One region of the Vagococcus hydrophili genome, then DNA from elsewhere that is predicted to be linked to it. Evidence: predicted binding sites of a transcription regulator. Region 1 holds the regulator's gene; each other region holds the start of a gene.
The links. Region 1 encodes CtsR, which represses protease genes until heat stress. Its sites were predicted from a motif close to TTGGTCAAAAAAGGTCAAANA; they were not measured.
Positions count from the first base shown of each region.

Region 1 (7,650 bases):
GCGCACGGTGGATGCCTTGGCACTAGAAGCCGATGAAGGACGGGACTAACTCCGATATGCTTTGGGGAGCTGTAAGTAAGCTATGATCCAGAGATTTCCGAATGGGGGAACCCAGCATCTTTTATAGGATGTTACTTTCAAGTGAATACATAGCTTGTTAGAGGTAGACGCAGAGAACTGAAACATCTAAGTACCTGCAGGAAGAGAAAGAAAAATCGATTTCCTTAGTAGCGGCGAGCGAAACGGAAACAGCCCAAACCAACAAGCTTGCTTGTTGGGGTTGTAGGACTCAGCTGTGGTAGCTGTTGTGGATAGTCGAATCGACCTGGAAAGGTCAGCCGGAGCGGGTAAAAGCCCCGTAGACGAAATTGACAACACACCTATGAGTATCCTGAGTACGGCGGAACACGAGAAATTCCGTCGGAATCCGGGAGGACCATCTCCCAAGGCTAAATACTCTCTAGTGACCGATAGTGTACCAGTACCGTGAGGGAAAGGTGAAAAGCACCCCGGAAGGGGAGTGAAATAGAACCTGAAACCGTGTGCCTACAAAAAGTCAGAGCCCGTTAATGGGTGATGGCGTGCCTTTTGCAGAATGAACCGGCGAGTTACGATTGCATGCGAGGTTAAGCTGAAGAAGCGGAGCCGTAGCGAAAGCGAGTCTGAATAGGGCGAGTGAGTATGTAGTCGTAGACCCGAAACCAAGTGACCTACCCATGTCCAGGTTGAAGGTGCGGTAAAACGCACTGGAGGACCGAACCCACGTACGTTGAAAAGTGCGGGGATGAGGTGTGGGTAGCGGAGAAATTCCAAACGAACTTGGAGATAGCTGGTTCTCTCCGAAATAGCTTTAGGGCTAGCCTCGGAATTAGAATGATGGAGGTAGAGCACTGTTTGGACTAGGGGCCCGTCTCGGGTTACCGAATTCAGATAAACTCCGAATGCCATTCATTTATGTCCGGGAGTCAGACAGTGAGTGATAAGATCCATTGTCGAAAGGGAAACAGCCCAGACCACCAGCTAAGGTCCCCAAATATATGTTAAGTGGAAAAGGATGTGAGGGTGCACAAACAACTAGGATGTTGGCTCAGAAGCAGCCACCATTTAAAGAGTGCGTAATAGCTCACTAGTCGAGTGCCCTTGCGCCGAAAATGTACCGGGGCTAAACATATTACCGAAGCTGTGGATAGAACTTAGGTTCTATGGTAGGAGAGCGTTCTAAGGGCGTTGAAGCTAGATCGTAAGGACTGGTGGAGCGCTTAGAAGTGAGAATGCCGGTATGAGTAGCGAAAGACAGGTGAGAATCCTGTCCACCGAATGACTAAGGTTTCCTGGGGAAGGCTCGTCCTCCCAGGGTTAGTCGGGACCTAAGCTGAGGCCGATAGGCGTAGGCGATGGATAACAGGTTGAGATTCCTGTACCCGTTTGTTTTGTTTGAACAATGGAGGGACGCAGTAGGTTACAAGATCGCACTGTTGGATATGTGCGTTCAAGCAACAAGTCTTGGTAAGAGTCAAATGCTTTTACCTCTAAGGACAAGTTGTGATGAGGAGGGAAATTTAGTACCGAAGTCTTAATATCACACTGCCAAGAAAAGCTTCTAGTTAGAAACAAACGGCCCGTACCGCAAACCGACACAGGTAGTCGAGGAGAGAATCCTAAGGTGAGCGAGAGAACTCTCGTTAAGGAACTCGGCAAAATGACCCCGTAACTTAGGGAGAAGGGGTGCTGAACGCAAGTTCAGCCGCAGTGAATAGGCCCAAGCGACTGTTTATCAAAAACACAGGTCTCTGCAAAATCGAAAGATGACGTATAGGGGCTGACGCCTGCCCGGTGCTGGAAGGTTAAGAGGATGGGTTAGCAATAGCGAAGCTCAGAATTGAAGCCCCAGTAAACGGCGGCCGTAACTATAACGGTCCTAAGGTAGCGAAATTCCTTGTCGGGTAAGTTCCGACCCGCACGAAAGGCGTAACGATTTGGGCACTGTCTCAACGAGAGACTCGGTGAAATTTTAGTACCTGTGAAGATGCAGGTTACCCGCGACAGGACGGAAAGACCCCATGGAGCTTTACTGTAGTTTGATATTGAATGTTTGTAACACATGTACAGGATAGGTAGGAGCCGTAGAGCTCGGGACGCTAGTCTCGAGGGAGGCATTGGTGGGATACTACCCTTGTGTTATGACCATTCTAACCCGCGCCACTTATCGTGGCGGGAGACAGTGTCAGATGGACAGTTTGACTGGGGCGGTCGCCTCCTAAAAAGTAACGGAGGCGCCCAAAGGTTCCCTCAGAATGGTTGGAAATCATTCGTAGAGTGCAAAGGCATAAGGGAGCTTGACTGCGAGAGCTACAACTCGAGCAGGGACGAAAGTCGGGCTTAGTGATCCGGTGGTTCCGCATGGAAGGGCCATCGCTCAACGGATAAAAGCTACCCTGGGGATAACAGGCTTATCTCCCCCAAGAGTTCACATCGACGGGGAGGTTTGGCACCTCGATGTCGGCTCGTCGCATCCTGGGGCTGTAGTCGGTCCCAAGGGTTGGGCTGTTCGCCCATTAAAGCGGCACGCGAGCTGGGTTCAGAACGTCGTGAGACAGTTCGGTCCCTATCCGTCGCGGGCGTTGGAAATTTGAGAGGAGCTGTCCTTAGTACGAGAGGACCGGGATGGACACACCTCTGGTGTACCAGTTGTTCTGCCAAGGGCATTGCTGGGTAGCTATGTGTGGAAGGGATAAACGCTGAAAGCATCTAAGCGTGAAGCCCCCCTCAAGATGAGATTTCCCATTTCTTTAAGAAAGTAAGATCCCTGAAAGATGATCAGGTAGATAGGCTAGGAGTGGAAGTGCAGTGATGTACGGAGCGGACTAGTACTAATCGATCGAGGACTTAACCAAAGAAAAACGGTGAAGTAAAAAAGATGTCTAACTAAAACATTCAGTTTTGAGTGAACAATCACTCAATTAAATAAAACGCACGTAAGTGTGGCGATGATGGCAAGAAGGATACACCTGTTCCCATGCCGAACACAGAAGTTAAGTTTCTTAGCGCCGAGGGTAGTGAGGGGTTTCCCCTTGTGAGAGTAGGACGTCGCCATGCTGTACGCGTTTTTTTTATTCGGAGGTTTAGCTCAGCTGGGAGAGCACCTGCCTTACAAGCAGGGGGTCAGCGGTTCGATCCCGTTAACCTCCATTTAAAGAATGACGACTCGTTAGCTCAGTTGGTAGAGCATCTGACTTTTAATCAGAGGGTCACTGGTTCGAGCCCAGTACGGGTCATTTTTTTTGTAAAAAATAAGCCGGCTTAGCTCAGTTGGTAGAGCATCTGATTTGTAATCAGAGGGTCGAGGGTTCAACTCCTTTAGCCGGCACTTTAAATAAGCGGAAGTAGTTCAGTGGTAGAACATCACCTTGCCAAGGTGGGGGTCGCGAGTTCGAACCTCGTCTTCCGCTTTTATGAGTTCTTAGCCGGGGTGGCGGAACTGGCAGACGCACAGGACTTAAAATCCTGCGGTGAGTGATCACCGTACCGGTTCGATTCCGGTCCTCGGCATTTTAATAGTAATTCAGATAAGAAAGTCAGAAATGGCTTTTTTTTTATACCAAAAATTTTTGGAACCTTTTAATGTATTATTGAGGCATACTTTTGTATAATAAAGGTCAGAGATAGTCAATTGACGATAAAGGTGGTGTTTCAATTGGATAATCGAAATATGTCAGATATTATTGAGGCATATTTAAAAGAAATATTGGAAATCAATCAAATGGTTGAAATTCGTCGTTCTGAAATGGCTGATTTGTTTGATTGTGTGCCGTCACAAATAAATTATGTGATAAAGACACGTTTCACAGTGCCACAAGGATACCAAGTGGAGAGTAAGCGTGGTGGTGGTGGCTATATTAGAATTGTGAAGGTTGATTTACTTCAACATGGTGACTATTTGATTCGTGTGTCAGAATCTGTAGGCTCTAGTTTGACAGAAAGTGATGCGTTTGCTATCTTAAAACAATTATACCTAAACGATGTGATTGAATTGAGGGAAAAGGAAATCATAAGCACGTTATTATGTAATAAACCGTTACTTAGTGTGAGTGATAATAATAAATTAAGAGCACATATGATGGTCGAGTTATTAGAACGTTTAACATATGACGAGAAGGAGTGAATAGTATGAGTGAATTATTTACAGACAAGGCGAAGCTTGCTTTGGAGATTGCAGAAATACAAGCTAAATATTTTAGACAGAAGGCTATTTCAACTGAGCATCTGTTATTAGGTTTAATTAATGAACAAAAAGGAATTGCTGGGAAAGTTTTAAGAAGTTTTAATTTGGATGAAAAAATGGTTTTTGAGGAAGTTGAACATATTACTCAATATGGACAAAAACCTGCGAATGTTTCAGAGCTATTGCCATATTCACCTAGGGCAAAACAAGTTTTATCTTTTGCTAGTGCAGAGGCTAAGCGAGTGGGAGCGCCTAGCGTTGGGACTGAACATATTTTACTTGCTTTAATCAAGGATGAGGAAGTTTTGGCTGCTCGTGTTTTGACTAACTTAGATGTGGATTTAGGAAAGGTTCGTCAGCTGATTTATAAAAAAATTGGCTTGGTAGAACCGGCTAATAAGCAAAATCAAAGAAAACAACCCAATGCCTCTCGTCAACAGGTGGAAGAAGGAACACCGACGCTTGATTCTTTAGCTCGTGATTTGACTCAATCTGCCCGAGATAATCGTTTAGATCCTTTAGTGGGACGTGATAAAGAGGTTCAGCGTTTAATCCAGATTTTAAGTCGTAGAACGAAAAATAATCCTGTTTTAGTAGGAGAACCTGGTGTGGGGAAAACGGCGATTGCTGAAGGCTTAGCTCAACGCATTATTCAAGGTCGTGTTCCTAAAGAAATGTTGTCTAAACGTTTGATGATGTTAGATATGGGAGCAGTGGTTGCTGGAACGAAGTATCGTGGTGAGTTTGAGGACCGCATGAAGAAAGTAGTAGATGAAATTTATCGTGACGGTGAAGTGATTCTCTTTATTGATGAGCTTCATACGTTAATTGGTGCTGGTGGGGCAGAAGGGGCAATTGATGCTTCGAATATTTTAAAGCCGGCTCTTGCTCGTGGTGAGCTTCAAACAATTGGTGCGACGACTTTAGATGAGTATCAAAAATATATCGAAAAAGATTCGGCTTTAGAACGTCGTTTTGCAAAAATTCAAGTGGATGAGCCAACAGCTGAGGAAGCGGAGCAGATTTTACTTGGTTTACGTTCTCGTTATGAGGATCATCATAAGGTTCGAATTACGGATGAGGCGGTGTTTGCGGCGGTGAATTTATCGACACGCTATATTAGTGATCGTCAATTGCCGGACAAAGCCATTGATTTGATTGATGAGTCTGCGGCTCGCGCCAGATTAGAAGTGGCAGATAAGCGTTCACCAATTGCTTTGCAACGTGAAAAAGTTGAAGAAATTATTCAAGAAAAAGAAGATGCTATTTTAAGACAAGACTTTAAAGATGCGGCAAATGCTCGTAAAAAAGAAAAAGCGGCTTATAAAAAATTGGATAAATTAATTGAAACTGAAAAGAAGAAAGACACTGTATATAAAACGAAAGTAACAGAAGAAGCGATTGTTTCGGTTGTGGCGCAGTGGACTGGAATTCCTTTAGAGCAATTAGAGAAAAAAGAGACAGAACGATTGCTAGAGCTTGAAAAAGTGTTACATGAGCGTGTGGTTGGTCAAGAGGAAGCTGTTGAGTCTGTTTCTCGTGCGATTCGTCGTGCTAGAAGTGGTTTGAAAGATCCGAATCGTCCGATTGGTTCATTTATGTTCTTAGGACCAACAGGTGTGGGTAAAACTGAGCTTGCTAAAACCTTGGCTTCTGTGATGTTTGGTTCTGAGGATGCCTTGATTCGTGTGGACATGTCTGAATTTATGGAGAAACATAGTACAAGTCGTTTAGTGGGTTCTCCTCCTGGTTATGTGGGTTATGATGAAGGTGGTCAGTTAACTGAGCGCATTCGTCAAAAACCTTATTCAGTGGTTTTACTGGATGAAGTGGAAAAAGCACATCCAGATGTTTTCAATATTTTACTTCAAGTATTAGATGATGGTCATTTAACAGATTCTAAGGGCCGCAAAGTAGATTTTAAAAATACGATTTTGATCATGACATCAAATATTGGAGCCACAGCTTTACGTGATGAGAAAACAGTTGGTTTTGGTTCAACTGGTGGGGAAAAAGATTATAAAGCCATGAAATCTCGTATTTTAGAAGAGCTTAAGAAAAGTTTCCGTCCAGAATTCTTAAACCGTGTGGATGAATTACTTGTTTTCCATTCATTGGATAAAAAAGAATTAAATCAAATTGTTAAGATTATGAGTCAATCTGTGGTTGAACGATTGAAAGAGCAAAAAATTAACTTGAAATTAACACCTTCTGCTATTGAAGTGATTAGTAAGGAAGGGTTTGATCCAGAATACGGAGCAAGACCGATTAGACGAGCGATTCAAAAAGAAATCGAAGATCGTTTAAGTGAATTACTCCTTTCTGGTGAGATTACGCCAGGTAGTAAAGTAGTAATGGGAGCTAAAAAAGGTAAAATTAATGTGAAGGTTACGAAAGAAAAAGATTTGCAAAAAGTCTAACAAACTTTAGCGCTAGTTTAATAACTAGCGCTTTTTTATTTGTGATAACATTGTCAAAGTTGGGGTGATTGTGGTAGGATTATGCTGATTACTCACAATTAAGGAGATTAGAACATGATAGAAATTACAGCAACCGTTGAATCCTTTCAACAAGCTGAAAAATTAGTAGATTTAAATATTGATTATTTGTATTTTGGGGATGCGACATTTGGTTTACGCTTGCCAACGCACTTTAATATTGAAGAAATGAAGCAGTTAGTTAACCTGGCACACTCAAAAGGGAAAAAGGTAAGGATAGCAGTCAACGCGATCATGCATCCTGATAAGATGTTACTAATTCCTGATTACTTAGGATTTTTAGAAAATTTATCAGTCGATGAGATTGTTGTAGGAGACCCTGGCGTGATTCATGTCATTAGACGTGATGGCTACAACCTTCCTTATGTTTACGATGCAGCAACAATGGTGACAAGCTCTCGTCAGATTAATTTTTGGGGAAACCGTGGCGCGATTGGTGCTGTCTTATCTCGTGAAATTCCGTACTTGGAATTAGTAGATTTATCAGGAAATCTGGATATTTTCGGAGAGATGCTTGTGTATGGTGCTACATGTATCCATCAATCGAAACGTCCTTTGGTTCAAAATTATTTTAATTTCACCAAGCAAGAGAAAAATACAGACAAAACAAGTCAATTGTTTATCTCTGAACCTAAAGCCGAAGAAACTCATTATTCGATTTATGAGGATGAACACGGCACACATATTTTTGCGACCAATGATGTGAACTTAATGACTGAGTTAGGTGAATTAGAAAAAATTGGTTTAACTCATTGGAAATTAGACGGTATTTACACACAAGGAGAAGCTTACCTTCAAATTGTTTCTTACTTTGTAGAGGCTAAGGAATTGATTCAAGCCGGAAAATGGAACGAAACAGAAGCTAAACGGTTAACGGAATTAGTGATGGCAGCTCATCCTAAAGAACGCACGCTTGATGCTGGCTTTTAT
Region 1 covers NZ_CP049887.1:1,251,688-1,259,337, forward strand. Annotated here, with positions in the region: rRNA gene G7082_RS06320 (23S ribosomal RNA) at 1-2,894, shown strand, start outside; rRNA gene rrf (5S ribosomal RNA) at 2,981-3,096, shown strand; tRNA gene G7082_RS06330 (tRNA-Val) at 3,117-3,189, shown strand; tRNA gene G7082_RS06335 (tRNA-Lys) at 3,203-3,275, shown strand; tRNA gene G7082_RS06340 (tRNA-Thr) at 3,295-3,367, shown strand; tRNA gene G7082_RS06345 (tRNA-Gly) at 3,378-3,449, shown strand; tRNA gene G7082_RS06350 (tRNA-Leu) at 3,464-3,549, shown strand; gene G7082_RS06355 (CtsR family transcriptional regulator) at 3,695-4,162, shown strand; gene G7082_RS06360 (ATP-dependent Clp protease ATP-binding subunit) at 4,168-6,642, shown strand; gene G7082_RS06365 (peptidase U32 family protein) at 6,757-7,650, shown strand, end outside.

Region 2 (7,650 bases), 1.0 Mb from region 1:
GATAATTCTCTTTCCTTAACACGTGTACCTGAATACTCAGCCATGAATTTTTCAAGGCCTTCGTAAACCTGCAATCCGTTTTTTGTTAAAGTCATACCACTCTTAGAAGCATCTATTAAGTTAAGTTGCTTTAGAAGGTCCGTTTCAGTTCGTAGTATACGCTCTGTGACATTTATTTTTTGCGCCAAGGTTCTTCGACCTACCGGCTGCATCCAATAAATATTACGCAAAATACGAAATCTCTTTTCAACTGTTTGCATCATATCCGGAGCAATTCTCTCGATCATCTCTAAATCATGAAGCATCGAGTTGACTCCTTCCGTAGGTCTTTTTTTGTCCAACGTAGACTTATTCCGACCCAACTATGGTAAAAAAATAGGTTGAATCCAAATCAAAAAACTTTTGTTTGTTTCAACCTTACGAACATATTCTAACAGTTATTAAAATAAATTTCAAGTAAAATGACGAACATTTCTCATTCTTAACGATCATAGCGCTTTCTCTTTGTTGAGGACGGGATATCTAATTCCTCACGATACTTAGCCACAGTTCTTCTTGAAATCTGAATCGTTTCTTCTAATAATAGTTCCACAATTTTTTGATCAGAAAGTGGTTTCTGCTTATTCTCTTTTGCCACAATTTGTTCAATTTTTTTCTTGATCATGTTAGTAGACAGTTCTTCCTCAGACAACTCTTGAGCTAAACCGACTGTAAAGAAAGAACGTAGCTCAAACATACCAAAGTCAGTTTCCAAGTACTTACCGTTTATACTACGACTAATAGTAGATTCATGAACCGATAAACTTGCCGCAAGTTCTTTTAACTGCATTGGCACTAAGGGACGGTTTGTGTCCAAGAAGAACCCACTCTGTCTTTTGACGATTTCCTCTGCCACTCTTAAAATAGTATTTCCTCTTTGGACAACACCTTTTTTAATCCAATCAAATTCAGCTTTTCTTTCCTTCAAGTACTGAATCACTTCCGCGTCTTCTGAGCGTTTCATTTTTTCAAAATAAGCTTGTTGGAACACAACACTTGGTGTTCCTTGCTTCGTACTCAAAACTTCCAAATTCCCTTCATGCTCTTTAACAATCACGTCTGGAATAATATAACTTTCAGGTCCTGGGTTAAATCCAGCACCAGGATACGGGCTTAATTTTTTTATGTAATCAAAAATTTCTTGAATTTCAAATAGTTCTATTTTATAAGCTTTTTGAATCAGTTGCCACTTGCGATTAGCTAACTCCTCAAAATATTCTTCTACAATAATGTAAGCCATATTAGGAGCTGTTTGATCTTTTTCAATTTGTAACATTAAGCACTCTCTTAAATCTCTCGCACCAACACCAACTGGTTCTAGCATTTGAAGCAAGGTTAACGCATCAATCATTTGAATGGTCGTTGCTTGAGTTTTTGCCACAGCTTCTTCAATGGAAATCGTCAAATAACCATTCACATCGATGTACTCAACTAAAAATAGGACTAACTGTCTTAGATAGGTATCACGATAATTTAGATGAACTTGTTGAATTAGGTGATCAAATAAAGAAACCGTCGTATCAGGCACTTCATTCAACCATTCTTTATTATCACCATCATAGTTACTTTTAACTCGGTGACTTTTAATCCCTGAATCGTACTCATCTACTTCTACCTTCACTTCCATTAATGGGTTTTCTAAGGTTTTTGTTTCTAAAAAGGCCAACAAATCTTCTGTATTATATTGAAGCATTTGAATCGATTGTCTTAATTCTTGTGTCATCGCTAGTTTTGTTGTTTGTTTCTGGCTTTGACTTTGACCGAAGTGCTGTTCAAATCTCATAAAAATCTCCTTTCCAATAACCATTTATTCTTGCTATTTTTTTATATTTTGATAAAATTGATACTATCTGCGCCCTTAGTGTAGTGGATATCACGTAAGATTCCGGTTCTTGAGACAGGGGTTCGATTCCCTTAGGGCGCGTTTTCATGATTGATTGTATCATACAAACAGTAACTTAAAAAGTACGCTGTTAGTGAGTTAAAAATAAAAAATAAAGGTGATTATGTGACTGACAAACAAAAAGAAATTTTCAAATTCATTGGTAAAACTGTAATGTACACTGGTATTCTTTTAGCGATGATTTATCTTTATGGCTATTTAAAATCAAGTGGCGGCGGCTTTATTTATAACGAATTTTAATCATTTTGACTGCTACTTTTGTGTAGCAGTTTTTTAATTCAATCGAATGGTTAATCAAAGGAAAACAGATTCTTTGACCTTTGTTGACCTAACCATTACACTTTTACTAGGTAGTTAATTTAAATTATGTTAAAATACCATTAATCAGCGTTTTAGTTTAGGAGGAATTTTTTTATGAATTTAATACCAACAGTTATCGAGCAATCTTCTCGTGGAGAGCGCGCTTACGATATTTATTCAAGACTTTTAAAAGACCGCATTATCATGTTAAGCGGACCAATCGATGATAATGTTTCAAACTCAGTGATTGCGCAACTTTTATTTTTAGATGCTCAAGACCCTGAAAAAGATATCTTTATCTACATCAACTCACCAGGTGGTAGTGTGTCAGCAGGACTTGCTATTTACGACACAATGAACTTCATTAAAGCAGATGTTCAAACCATCGTTTTAGGAATGGCAGCTTCTATGGGCTCATTCTTATTAACAGCAGGAACTAAAGGGAAACGATTTGCTTTACCAAATGCTGAAATCATGATTCACCAACCCTTAGGCGGCGCACAAGGTCAAGCAACTGAAATCGAAATTGCTGCTCGCCACATTTTAAACACTCGCGAAAGATTAAACACTATCTTAGCTGAGAACACAGGTCAACCAATTGAGGTCATCGAAAAAGACACAGACCGTGATAACTTTATGTCAGCTGAAGAAGCTAAAGCTTACGGCTTAATCGATGATGTGATGGTAAACAGTTCAAAATTAAAATAGGAGTGATCTTATGGGAATGACAGATGTTGATGTAACAAAAATTAATACAGAAACAGGCATCAAAATTGGTGATGACAACGCACCAAAAAAAATCGTAGAATTCGTTAACTTAAGATGTCCCTACTGTCGTCAGTGGTCTGATGAAAAAGAAGATTTACTACAAGAATTAGTTAATGAAGGTAAAATCCAAAGAATCATTAAATTATTTAATAAAGAAAAACCTTCACTCGCTAAAGGCAACGTGATGCACGATTTTGTTCCAAATGATGCATCAGCGATTAGTGCCATTCGATCAATCTATGAAACGCAAGATACTTGGGGCGATTTAGAAGATCACACTGAGATTGCAAATTTTGCCGAATCAACATTAAGCTTAACTCGTCAAAATAATGATGAAATCAGCCAAGAAATCGTTAAAGAGGCTGAAGAAGCTAACGTCTTCTTTATCCCAACTGTTATTGTAGACGATCAAGTCTTTGATCAAAAAATCAGTAATGAAGAATTACTTGAATTATTAAAATAGCATGATGAAAAAGGTGTTTAGCTCCAAGCAACTGGAGTGAATACTAAACAATTCACGCTTTTCGAATTGATTAGTATTTGCGAAGTTGCCGTAGGAGCTGCCTTTTGAATCTGAACTAAAATAGCATGATGAAAAAGGTGTTTAGCTCCAAGCAACTGAAGGAACTTCCTTTTGAATCTAGTCTAAAACAACATACTAAAAGCTAGAAAATCATATCATCTGATTTTCTAGCTTTTTTCGTATTTTAAATTAAGATAATACTCCTTTCGACTGATTGTCTCTTTAAACTTATCTATGGTAAAATTAACACATTCTATAACTACTAAGGAGCGATATTATGGGTTTAATTAAAGCAGCAGCAAGTTCAATCGGCGGTGGATTTGCCGACCAATGGTTAGAGGTTATCGAACCAGCAGATTTAAGCGATTCAACAGTCATGACGACTGGTGTTCTTGTTCGTAAAAACGAAAAACGTCAAGGCAATAAAAAAGGAACCTCTGATGTGATTACTGATGGTTCTGTTGTTCATGTCTATCCTAATACCATGATGCTTCTTGTTGATGGCGGAAAAATTATTGATTATACAGCTGAAGAAGGATACTACACTGTTAACAACCAATCAGCACCATCAATGTTTAATGGTGATTTGAAAAACGCCATTGCAGAATCTTTTGATCGTTTCAAATTTGGTGGTATGACACCCCAAAAACAAAAAGTTATTTATATTAATTTACAAGAAATCAGAGGCATTAAATTCGGCACTCCTAGCCCAATTAACTACTTTGATAATTTTTATAATGCTGAATTGTTCTTGAGAACTCACGGAACTTACTCAGTTAAAGTCGTTGATCCAATTCTTTTCTACTCTAATGTTTTACCTAAAAACCAAGACCATGTAGAAATTAACGAAATCAACGATCAATTCTTATCTGAATTTTTAACAGCCTTACAAACATCGATCAACCAAATGTCTGTAGCTGGTGAAAGAATTAGTTTTATTCCATCAAAAAGTATGGAATTAAGTAAGTACATGTCTTCTGTTTTAGATGAACAATGGCAAACTTTACGCGGTATGGAAGTTGTTTCTGTGGGGGTTTCTAGTATCTCTTATACAGACGACTCTAAAGAATTAATCAACATGCGTAACAAAGGTGCCATGCTTGGTGATGCTGGTATTCGTGAAGGTTTTGTTCAAGGATCAATCGCTGAAGGAATGAAAGATGCTGGTTCTAATGCTAATGGCAGTATGGCTGGATTCATGGGCATGCAAGCTGGTATGGGAGCAACCGGAAATTACTTCTCTCAAGCATCTCAAACAAACCAACAACAAATGGAGCAACAACAAGCCGCTCAACAAACACAAAACTCTGCTGATACTTGGACTTGTCCAAGTGATCAAACAGAAAATACCGGTAAATTCTGTTCTGAATGTGGTGGTTCTAAACCAGTTGCTTCAAGTGGTGGTATTCAAATGAAGTGTTCAAACTGTCATGAAGTCATTACTGTTTCAGGTCAAATGCCAAAATTCTGTCCTGAGTGTGGGCAACCTTTCCAAGGAATGCCTTTATAAATCAATGAAAGTAGGCTAACAAAATGAGTGATGTTGTTTCACATAAGTGTCCAAATTGTGATGGACCTCTACTCTTTGATCCAGAGTCACAGTCTTTTCATTGCGAGTACTGTCTAAGTGTTTTTAAAGACACAGATATTAAAGAAAATACTGAACCATCTCATATTGAAGAAGTAGCTAAAGAAACCTTTAATTTATATGCATGTCCAAGCTGCGGAGCCGAAGTCGTCACAGATGAAACCACCGCTGCAACGTATTGTTATTACTGCCATAACCCTGTTGTCTTAAAAGACAGGGTTTCTGGTGAATTTTTACCCAACGCTATTTTACCTTTTAAAGTTTCTGAAAAAGAAGCTAAGGAAAAATTCTTGCAATGGGCGAATAAAAAGAAATTCATCCCTCGTGATTTTTTCAGTAAAAAACAAATTGAAAAAATGACAGGTGTTTACTTCCCTTATTGGAATGTGGATGCTGAACTTTTTGGCGATGTCAAAGCCAAAGGAACTAAAATTGACGTTTGGCGAATTGATGAAACAGAATACACTAGAACCAGACGTTATGACATTAGAAGAAAAGGAAATGTTACCTTTAAGTCGTTATTAAAAACGGCTCTTTCTAAAAACGTTAAGCAAAACATGATTGAATCCGTGCAACCATTTAATGTGGATGATTGCCAAGCCTTTGATTCTCGTTTCTTATCTGGTTTCCAAGCAGAAAAACGAGATTTGGAATTCAATGATATTAAAGAATCTGTTAATCAAGAACTAGATCAGTACACAGAGAGTTTACTCGTCAATGATATCTCTGGTTACGGCATGATTGATAGTTCTCGTTGTCAAACACAATTATTAAATCAGTCCAATCAATATTACTTACTACCACTTTGGATTGTGACATACAAAGGTCACGATAGTGAGGAACCTTACTACTTTGCGATGAATGGTGTCTCTGGTAAAACAAGTGGTATCTTACCAGTTAACAAAACAAAATTAATTGGGACGTCTGCTATCATCGGTGCGGTTGTTAGTGGAATCGTCTTATTAGGGGGGTATTTATTATTTTGAACATAAAAAAAAGTAGCTACCTACTCTCATTTATTATGTTAGGTTTATTCTTTATCTTACCCATTTTTGGAATACAGGCTAACGCAGCTGAAAAAAATGTCTACGATGAAGCAAAACTATTCACTAACGAAGATGTTCAACAATTTGAAAAACAAATTAAAGACATCAAAGAAACGTATAAGTCAGAAATCGTCATTGTAACAACTAACTCAACAAATGGTAAAACACCAGAAGCTTTTGCGGATGATTTTTATAGAGAAGGCGGATTTGGTGTGGGTGAGACTCATGACGGGATGCTTTTTCTAATTGATATGGGAAATCGTAAATACCATGTCTCAACGATGGGAAATACGATCGCTGTGGTTAATAATAAACGAATAGAACGACTCAAAATAGCCATTGAGGAAGATTTAAAAGATGGCGATAACGTTGGGGCAGTTAACACCTTCTTTAAGAAAACAACTTCTTATCTAAAAGAAGGTCCTGCCAAAGGCTATGTTTACAATGAAAAAACAGGCAAAGTAGACAAGCAAAAATACATGTCTCCCTTAAAAATTGTGATTGCTTTAGTCAGCGGAATCGCTGCAAGTGTTGCCTTTTACATTAGCGTTTATTCTAAGTACAAATTAAAACGTTCAAGCTATAGTTATCCATACAGTGCTATGAGTACAGTGGATATTACCCATGCTGATGCTGTTAAAACTGCGGATTTTGTCACAACTAGACACATTCCAAAACCATCTAACAATAATGGCGGCGGCGGTGGTTCTGATACTCATTTTGACAGTGGTGGATCAAGTCACGGTGGCGGTGGCGGAAGCTTCTAAAAAGAAATAAAGCAGATGACTCTTCTAACTTAACAGTTAGGATTGTCATCTGTTTTTTTATTTTCTAAAATTAAGATTCTTGGTATCCATCCTCATCTAATAGTTATCTGATAAGTGTATGGTGATAGATAATAACGATTTTGATAGCTAATCACTGCTAATAATAAAAAGTAAATAATTAGTATGATACTATCAAAACTAATCGCAAAATATGCTATCGCAATAAACATAAGATAACTAGCTACCAAACGCCCTATCGCTTGTTTTCTATAGTTACTTGAAAGTTCTGTTAAGCTTAAGTATTGATTTTGATTAGTTAGTTTAAGATGCTGATTTAACTTATTGAATTGTTGAGAGCTTTGAAGTAATCTAAAAAAAATAAAACCGATTGTTCCTATAATTAGAAAAAGAAAAGTTAACTGATTATCTAGAACAGAATTTTTGAACACTTCATAAATGACTTTACCTAAAATCATTCCTAAAAAACCGAGTAAATATGTTGATTTAGTTTGTCTTATATTAACCAGGTGATGATACTCTTTCTCTGAAATTTTGTACACTTTGAGCGGATACATCCAAACTAAATAAGGCAAAAGATAAGACTTAGTACTTGTCTCCATATCAACTAAATAATACTGACTATCGTACTCCATCAATTTATACCGTCTCATTTTTGTTTCTGAAAGATTCATCGACTCTTTTTCCTTTTCAATATC
Region 2 covers NZ_CP049887.1:236,372-244,021, forward strand. Annotated here, with positions in the region: gene G7082_RS01235 (sugar-binding transcriptional regulator) at 1-305, opposite strand, end outside; gene rpoN (RNA polymerase factor sigma-54) at 482-1,822, opposite strand; tRNA gene G7082_RS01245 (tRNA-Arg) at 1,892-1,963, shown strand; gene G7082_RS01250 (teichoic acid D-Ala incorporation-associated protein DltX) at 2,048-2,182, shown strand; gene clpP (ATP-dependent Clp endopeptidase proteolytic subunit ClpP) at 2,357-2,950, shown strand; gene G7082_RS01260 (thioredoxin domain-containing protein) at 2,961-3,473, shown strand; gene G7082_RS01265 (SPFH domain-containing protein) at 3,811-5,043, shown strand; gene G7082_RS01270 (TFIIB-type zinc ribbon-containing protein) at 5,067-6,107, shown strand; gene G7082_RS01275 (TPM domain-containing protein) at 6,104-6,934, shown strand; gene G7082_RS01280 (DUF443 family protein) at 7,027-7,626, opposite strand; gene G7082_RS01285 (SdpI family protein) at 7,623-7,650, opposite strand, start outside.
Region 2: a site for CtsR is predicted at 2,253-2,273, ahead of clpP (ATP-dependent Clp endopeptidase proteolytic subunit ClpP). Genes of this name have one in related genera too.

Region 3 (7,650 bases), 1.3 Mb from region 1:
ATTCTACGGATTCTTTAGAAAATTCTAATTGGTTGTCAACCAACTCAATCAAAACTTTTGTTTTAGGCGGTATTTTTCCACCCACGATTTCTTTGGCTAAAGGTGTTTCCACTTCTTTGGTTAAGAAACGTTTGATTGGTCGTGCCCCGTAAATTGGATCATAAGCTTGTTCAGCAATCCATGTTTTAGCAGTATCTGACATGTCCAAGAATATTTCTTGATGTTCCAAGCGTTTTGTTAATTGACTAATCATTTTCACGATAATTTCTTTCACGTTTCCTAAACTCAAAGGCGTGAATAAAATCGTATCATCAATTCTATTTAAAAACTCAGGTTTAAAGTGAGCTTTTAACATGGTCATGACTGCTTCACTTGTTTCATCTGAAATTTGTCCCTCTTCAGAAACCCCTTCAAGAAGAAGTTGTGAACCGATGTTACTTGTCATAATTAATACCGTATTTTTAAAATCAACCACGCGCCCCTTAGAATCTGTCAAACGACCATCATCCAAAACTTGTAGTAAAATATTAAACACATCTGGATGAGCTTTTTCGATTTCATCAAGGAGTACAATCGTATAAGGACTTCTTCTCACAGCTTCGGTTAATTGACCACCCTCTTCATAGCCCACATAACCAGGAGGCGCTCCAACGAGACGTGACACACTGTGTTTTTCCATGTACTCACTCATATCAATCCGCACCATGTGTTCTTCTGAATCAAAAAGGTTTTCAGCTAAAGATTTAGCTAACTCTGTTTTACCCACACCAGTTGGTCCGAGGAATAAAAATGAGCCAAGTGGACGATTTGGGTCTTGAAGTCCAGCACGTGAACGGATAACAGCATCTGAAACAGCATCCACTGCTTCATCTTGACCAATCACACGCTCATGAAGAGTTTCGTTTAGGCGTAAGATTTTTTCTCTTTCACCTTCTTCTAATTTAGACACAGGAATACCTGTCAATCGTCCTACAACTGTAGCGATTTCTTTATCCGTTACCACTTCTTGAACCATCTTACTGTCATTATTGCCTTCTTTTTCTTCCAATTCTTTTAATTCATCTTGTAATTTTGGAATGGTTCCATGTCTTAAAACAGCTGCTTCTTCTAGATCATAGTTACTTTCAGCATTTTCAAGCTGTGTTTTAGCAGCATCGATTTCAGTTCGTTTTTTATTGACACGATCGACTTCTTCTTTTTCTGTTTCCCACTGCATTTTTAAGCTGTTGGTTTCTTCTCTTAATTCTGACAATTCTTCTTGAAGGAGTGATAACCGTTTTTTACTTGCGTCATCCTCTTCTTTTTTAAGAGCAGCTTCTTCGATTTCTAACTGCATCAATCGCCTTGTAACTTGATCAAGCTCTGTGGGCATTGAGTTCATCTCAACACGAATGGTCGCACACGCCTCATCTACTAAATCGATAGCTTTATCTGGTAAATAACGATCTGTGATATAGCGATTAGAAAGAGTCGTCGCAGCAACTAAGGCATTATCATGAATATTGACACCATGATGAATTTCAAAACGTTCTTTCAATCCACGTAGAATACTAATAGTGTCCTCAACAGTTGGTTCTTTAACGAGTACTTTTTGGAAACGACGTTCTAAGGCTTTGTCTTTTTCCATATACTCACGATATTCATCTAAGGTTGTCGCACCAATACAGTGAAGCTCACCACGCGCTAACATTGGTTTAAGTAAATTTCCAGCGTCCATACTACCTTCTGTTTTACCAGCACCCACGATGGTGTGAATTTCGTCAATGAAAAGAATAATTTGACCATCGCTTTTCTTCACTTCTTTAAGTACTGCTTTTAGTCGCTCTTCGAATTCCCCTCTGAATTTTGCACCAGCAATCAAAGCGCCCATATCAAGTGAGAAAATTGTTTTATCTTTCAAGTTTTCTGGTACATCTTTTTTAACAATTCGTTGTGCTAGTCCTTCGATAATCGCGGTTTTACCCACACCAGGCTCCCCAATTAAAACAGGGTTATTTTTGGTTTTTCTTGATAAAATACGAATCACGTCACGAATTTCTTCGTCACGTCCAATAATCGGATCTTGTTTACCACTTTTTACGGCTTCAATCATATTGGTTGCGTATTTTTCTAATGATTCATATTGTTCTTCTTGGTTTTGAGAAGTCACGCGATCCCCTCCTCTAATGTCTAATATTTTTTCGTTTAACTTTTCTTCTGTTATTTGTTGGCTGACTAAGTATTTAGTCAAGGCATGATTTTTTAGTTTCATTAAAGCCGCTACAACGACTTCTGTTGAAAGAAAATCATCTCCTAACTTTTCTCTTATTTTATCGGCTTCTTGTAATAAATTAAATAAGTTTTGACTTAGGTTTTGTCCATATTGAACGTTACTCCCACTAACTTGTGGTAATTTATCAATTTCTTGGTCAATTTCATGTTCGAATAATTCAACGTTTAAGCCTAATCCACTATAAAGATTTCTAGCAAAGTGGTTAGGTTGTAAGAATATTTTCCACAAATGGACAATGTCGATGCTTTGTTGTTGTCTGACCATCGCTATTTTTTGTGCTTCAGCAATGGCTTCTTGTAAGGTTGTTGTCATTTTTTCAATGTTCATTGTCATTCCTCCTCTTACTCATGATTATATTTTACTCTCTTGGTCAAAAAAGGTCAAACAATATGCTAAGAGATTAACTTAAAATATATAAAAAAAGCACTACCTAATAACCATATATGTAAAACATGATGTATTAAGTAATGCTATATTGTTTAATCACTATAAATATTTCTTCTTCTTGACCCTTGTCTCTTTTAAACAAACACCGATACCTACTTCATTCGAGGCTTTCATCTTTCCATTATTTAAGCTAAAGGATTGAGTGATAACATCTTCCACATAATAACGATCAGAAGCTGATAAATCTCCTGGTAATGTAAAAGCTGAATGGTTTGCCAAAATAAGATTTAAACTACGTCCTACGCCAGATTCCAACATACCACCCAACCAGATGGATAGTTGATTATCCTTAGCGTATTCCAGTATCTCAAGGGCTTCGGTTAGACCACCTACTCGAGGAATTTTTAAATTAATACTTTGGCAACTCCTTATTGAATGAGCTAATTTCACATCATTTAGAGAACGAATATTTTCATCTAAGCAGATGGGAGTGTTGATTTCTTTTTGTAGGAGTGAGTGCTCATAGAAATCACTAGCGCCTAAAGGTTGTTCAATCATGGCTAATCGATAGTTGTCCAGTTGCTTTAGGAGATCTATATCAGATAAATGATAACCAGAATTAGCATCCACCATAATCGTTAAATCAGGATAGACTTCTCTTATTTTTTTGATATAGGATAGGTCTTTTCCTTTACTAATCTTGAGCTTAATTCGAGAGTAACCTTGATTAACGTAATCCGTCACAATATTTAAAAGAGTCTCTTCATCCTTTTGAATACCTAAACTAACCCCAACTGTAATCTCTTCATTAATTAAGCCAATATACTCAGATAAAGACAATTCATTCACCTTCGCAAAAAGATCCCAGATAGCTGTTTCTATCGCTGATTTTGCCATTTGATTTCCTTTGACTGGTGAAAAAAGATCTCTAACTTGTCTGGGTGAATACAAAACTTGTCCCGCAATTAATGGCACTAAGTCAGTTTTAATGAGATGACGATCATTGGATAAAGTTTCCTCAATGTAGTCTGGGGTTTCAAAACTAAGGAGTTCTCCGTATCCTTGAATCCCACCTGTAGATGTCACAACAAAAATATCAGTTTTTTTACGTGTCAGTTCACCGTAACTTGTTTTAAAAGGTGTCACCAATTCTAAATCATGCTCATACGCTTCAATGTTTTGAATCTGAATTGTTTTACCTTCAATCATAGCGTGTAAAATATCAAAAAAGTATTCAGGTGCTTCTAAATGAGCACAATGTCCCACATTTTTGATAATCACTAAATTAACCTGTTTAAGGTCTGTTAATGTCTGACCAATTTGCGTATACTTTTCATCTAGACTTCCTGCTATAAAGGTTGTAGGGACTGTATTAAATAAATCTGTTTCTAAAAAATTTAGTTGGTGAGCAACTGATCCATGAACAAGTGAAAGAGCCATTGTTTCAGAATTTTGTTGTTTTTTGCAAGTTACTTCAGCCATTATTTTTTTATCTGAGATTAGTTTTTGACTAGCAAATAAAGGTAGATTTTGCCACATCTCAACAAAACTGACCATACCTTCATGTTTAAGTTTTTGAGCTAACTTTTGATCACTTTCTTTTCTAAGAGTTTTTTCTTCCTCTTCTTTGAGACCTGTCCCAGCACTTTCCAAAAACAAATGTTTTACTCGATTTGGATAATGATAAGCATAGGTTTGTGCCAATCGACCACCAAAAGAATAACCTAGCAAGTAAATGTCAGTTAATGCCATCTTGATAAAAACTTCTTCTAAAGCCTCCGACATGTTAGTTAAAACATAATCCACGCTGTTATTAGAAAGTTCTGATTCCCCGTGCCCCATTAGGTCGATACCAATTATATTCCATTGACTATGTTCCTTTAAAAAATCAAAAGTCGCATGTGTTCCCATAAAGCCGTGTAGACAAACTAAGGTTTTAGCGTTCTTTTTGGGTTTTGTTAAATAATGGCAGGCATAAGAACCAAATTTAGTTTTGATGGTTAACATAATATGTCTACCGTTAACTTCGAAGATATTAATTGGTTTATTTCTTTTCGCTTCGCTGTTTCTTCTTCTCTATTTGTTAAAATTTCAACGATTCTTAATTTAGGTTCTCCCATAATTTTAGGCAACAGACACTTCCATTCTGAGAGTGATTGGATTTTATGGTAATCACAGCTGAAACCTTGTGCTAAAGCTTCTATATTTAAGCTTTGAGGGGTTCCAAATAACGGTTCGAAGGTTTCTTTTGGCAACTGACCTTGAGGTAACATGGAGAAAATTCCCCCACCATCGTTATTGATAACAAAAATGGTTAAAGGTAATGATTCCTTTTTTCCAAGGGCTAGCCCATTTAAACTATGAAAAAAAGATAAATCTCCAATGATTAATCCATTCCAACACTCTTTACTTGCTGCGGTCATTCCAAAAGCAGAGGATAGAATGCCGTCAATCCCGTTAATACCGCGAGTCCCAAATAATCTACTAGTTTGTGGTATTGCTTCAAGAACAGTGTCTGTATCTCTAATCGGCATACTATTCGAAATAAATAATTGACTCTTATTAGGTAAATTATTTAGAATATCAGCTGTTATCCGTGTTTCAGAATAATCAGTCAAAAGATTGGTTTGATGTAGAATCTGACTAACTTTTTCATCTAATTCTTTCCACTGCTTCAACCAATTGTTTGGTGCTAATTCTTCAACTTGACATAAACTTGCTTCAATAAAAGCATTCTTATTAGATTCTATTACTAAATCACACTGATGAGAGTAATCTTGAATCAAACCCGTGTCGTCTACTATGTAGTAATGTCCTTCAAAATTTTGTAGAAAGAGATTGGTATCTTTTGACAAAAGAGCACGACCTAAGCGGATAATAACTTTGGGTTGTAGGTCTTCTTTTAATTCCAAATGTTTCATAAGTAAATCATGATGATTGATGATGACAGACGATTTTACGCCACTTGTTTTTAGATTGGCTAGGCTGTCACTAAAAATCGGCCAACCTAGTTTTTCTGCTAAAGCAACTAATTTTTCTACATCAACTAATTCTGTGGTTTCTCCTAATAAGAAGATTCCTTTTTCTTCATTGAATCCCTCTTTTAACGTTTTTGGGAATTCTTGAACAACTTTTATTCCTTTGACTCTTTGTTTTCTTTTAAGAACGGGTGTCTCTACTTCTAGATTCGGAATTAACGGTTCTCGAAAAGGGAAATTTGCATGAACTGGACCCATTGGAATACTCTCTGCTCGTGAAACTAATTGAAATGTTTGAGCATAGCTATACTGAAGCATACGAGGAGTTTCCTCTGCTACGGGAAACTCCATAGAAAATTTAACTTTATCACCATATAAATGGACTTGCTCCATAGTTTGAGGTGCTCCCACGTGTCTCAGCTCCTGTGGTCGATCAGTTGTTAAGATGATTAATGGAATTTGACTTTCTTTTGCTTCACAAATAGCTGGAAAGTAGTTGGCTGCTGCTGTACCTGATGTGCAGACACAAACAACAGGTTTCTTTTTAGTTTTTGAGAGACCTAAAGCAAAAAAACTAGCTGAACGTTCATCTACATCCATGTAGACTTTAAAATCCTCATCGTTTTCAAAAAGTAAGGCCAAAGGTGTCGATCGTGATCCTGGTGAAAGAACCACATCAACTACGCCGCTATCTTTAAATCCCTCAATACTCGCTTTTAAAAATTTTGTCATTGTGTCACTCATTTATCTCATCTCCTAAGGCTCGTAACATGGGTTGAAATTTGACTTTTGTTTCTTCTCTCTCTAATTCTGGAATCGAGGCTTCCACAATGCCGCAGCCTGCATACAAAATTGCCGTATTTCCTGTAATAATTCCTGATCTAATACCAACAACCATCTCCCCAGTATCTTCCACAATATTTCGCCAACCAAGTGGACCACCATATAAACCACGGGCGTAATATTCATGTTCTCTTATCCATTTTGTTGCTTCTTCTTTAGGTAAGCCGCCTAAAGCAGGTGAAGGATGTAACTCTTTAATCCCATCTAAAAATGAGATTCCAGATTTTCTTTGACCTCGAATTGGTAAAAATAAATGCTGAATGTCTCTATTTTTAAGTAAGGATACAGGAATATTATCTTCAAGAGAAGTCGTTAGTTGGCTCATCTCTTCTTGTAACCACTTCACCACATAATGATGTTCCATCACATTCTTTTGATCATTTAAAAGCTCTGTTCCTAATTTAAAATCTTCTTCAGCATTCTTCCCCCGTTTAATAGAACCTGCCACACAAACAGTCGCAAATTCTTCCTTTGTTGCTTGCAAAAGTCGCTCTGGAGTTGCTCCTATAAAGTACGTTTGATTTTTCGCTACAACAAAACGGTAAGTATCAGGTTGTTCTCTTCTAAGTTTCTTTAACACATCAATTGGTTGGATATTTTTTTCAGTGGTTACTTTTAACTGTCGAGCCAAAACAATTTTATCTAGTGTTTCAGACTCTTTCAAATGTGCCACACAATCAGACACAGTTTTTAGCCATTCAGACACTTTTAATTCTTCCTTCATCAGGATATTAGTAGGAAGACTATTAACTGTATTTTCTATTTCAAAAAAGACGTTTAGCTCCTTCATATTTTCTACCCAGACATCTCTTAAATCATCATTAGATTTAACTACTATATTTATCGTTACCCACTGTTTCAAGTGTTTTTCAGTTCTAATGATCTTTGGTAAATAAGAAACTGATTGATCAAGGTTACCCCAATTCGCTGTATTGTTAGTTTTTTCATCAAAAAGACCTGACGATAATTCAACAGGACCAGTCATAGCAACAGTTGCATTGGTTAAAATACTTGAAAAAGTTTCTACTATTTCTCCTATTCCATAAATAGAACTCTGGTCCACAGCCTTTTCAAAATAAAAATGTTCGTTATAATACCCAGAGGTTCGTTCGTAATCTGAAATGAGAGAGCTTGCTTCAATCGGAAATACCCAGCTGATTAAAGTAGGCT
Region 3 covers NZ_CP049887.1:2,535,277-2,542,926, forward strand. Annotated here, with positions in the region: gene clpB (ATP-dependent chaperone ClpB) at 1-2,599, opposite strand, end outside; gene menC (o-succinylbenzoate synthase) at 2,759-4,666, opposite strand; gene menD (2-succinyl-5-enolpyruvyl-6-hydroxy-3-cyclohexene-1-carboxylic-acid synthase) at 4,660-6,381, opposite strand; gene G7082_RS12470 (isochorismate synthase) at 6,374-7,650, opposite strand, start outside.
Region 3: a site for CtsR is predicted at 2,639-2,659, ahead of clpB (ATP-dependent chaperone ClpB). Genes of this name have one in related genera too.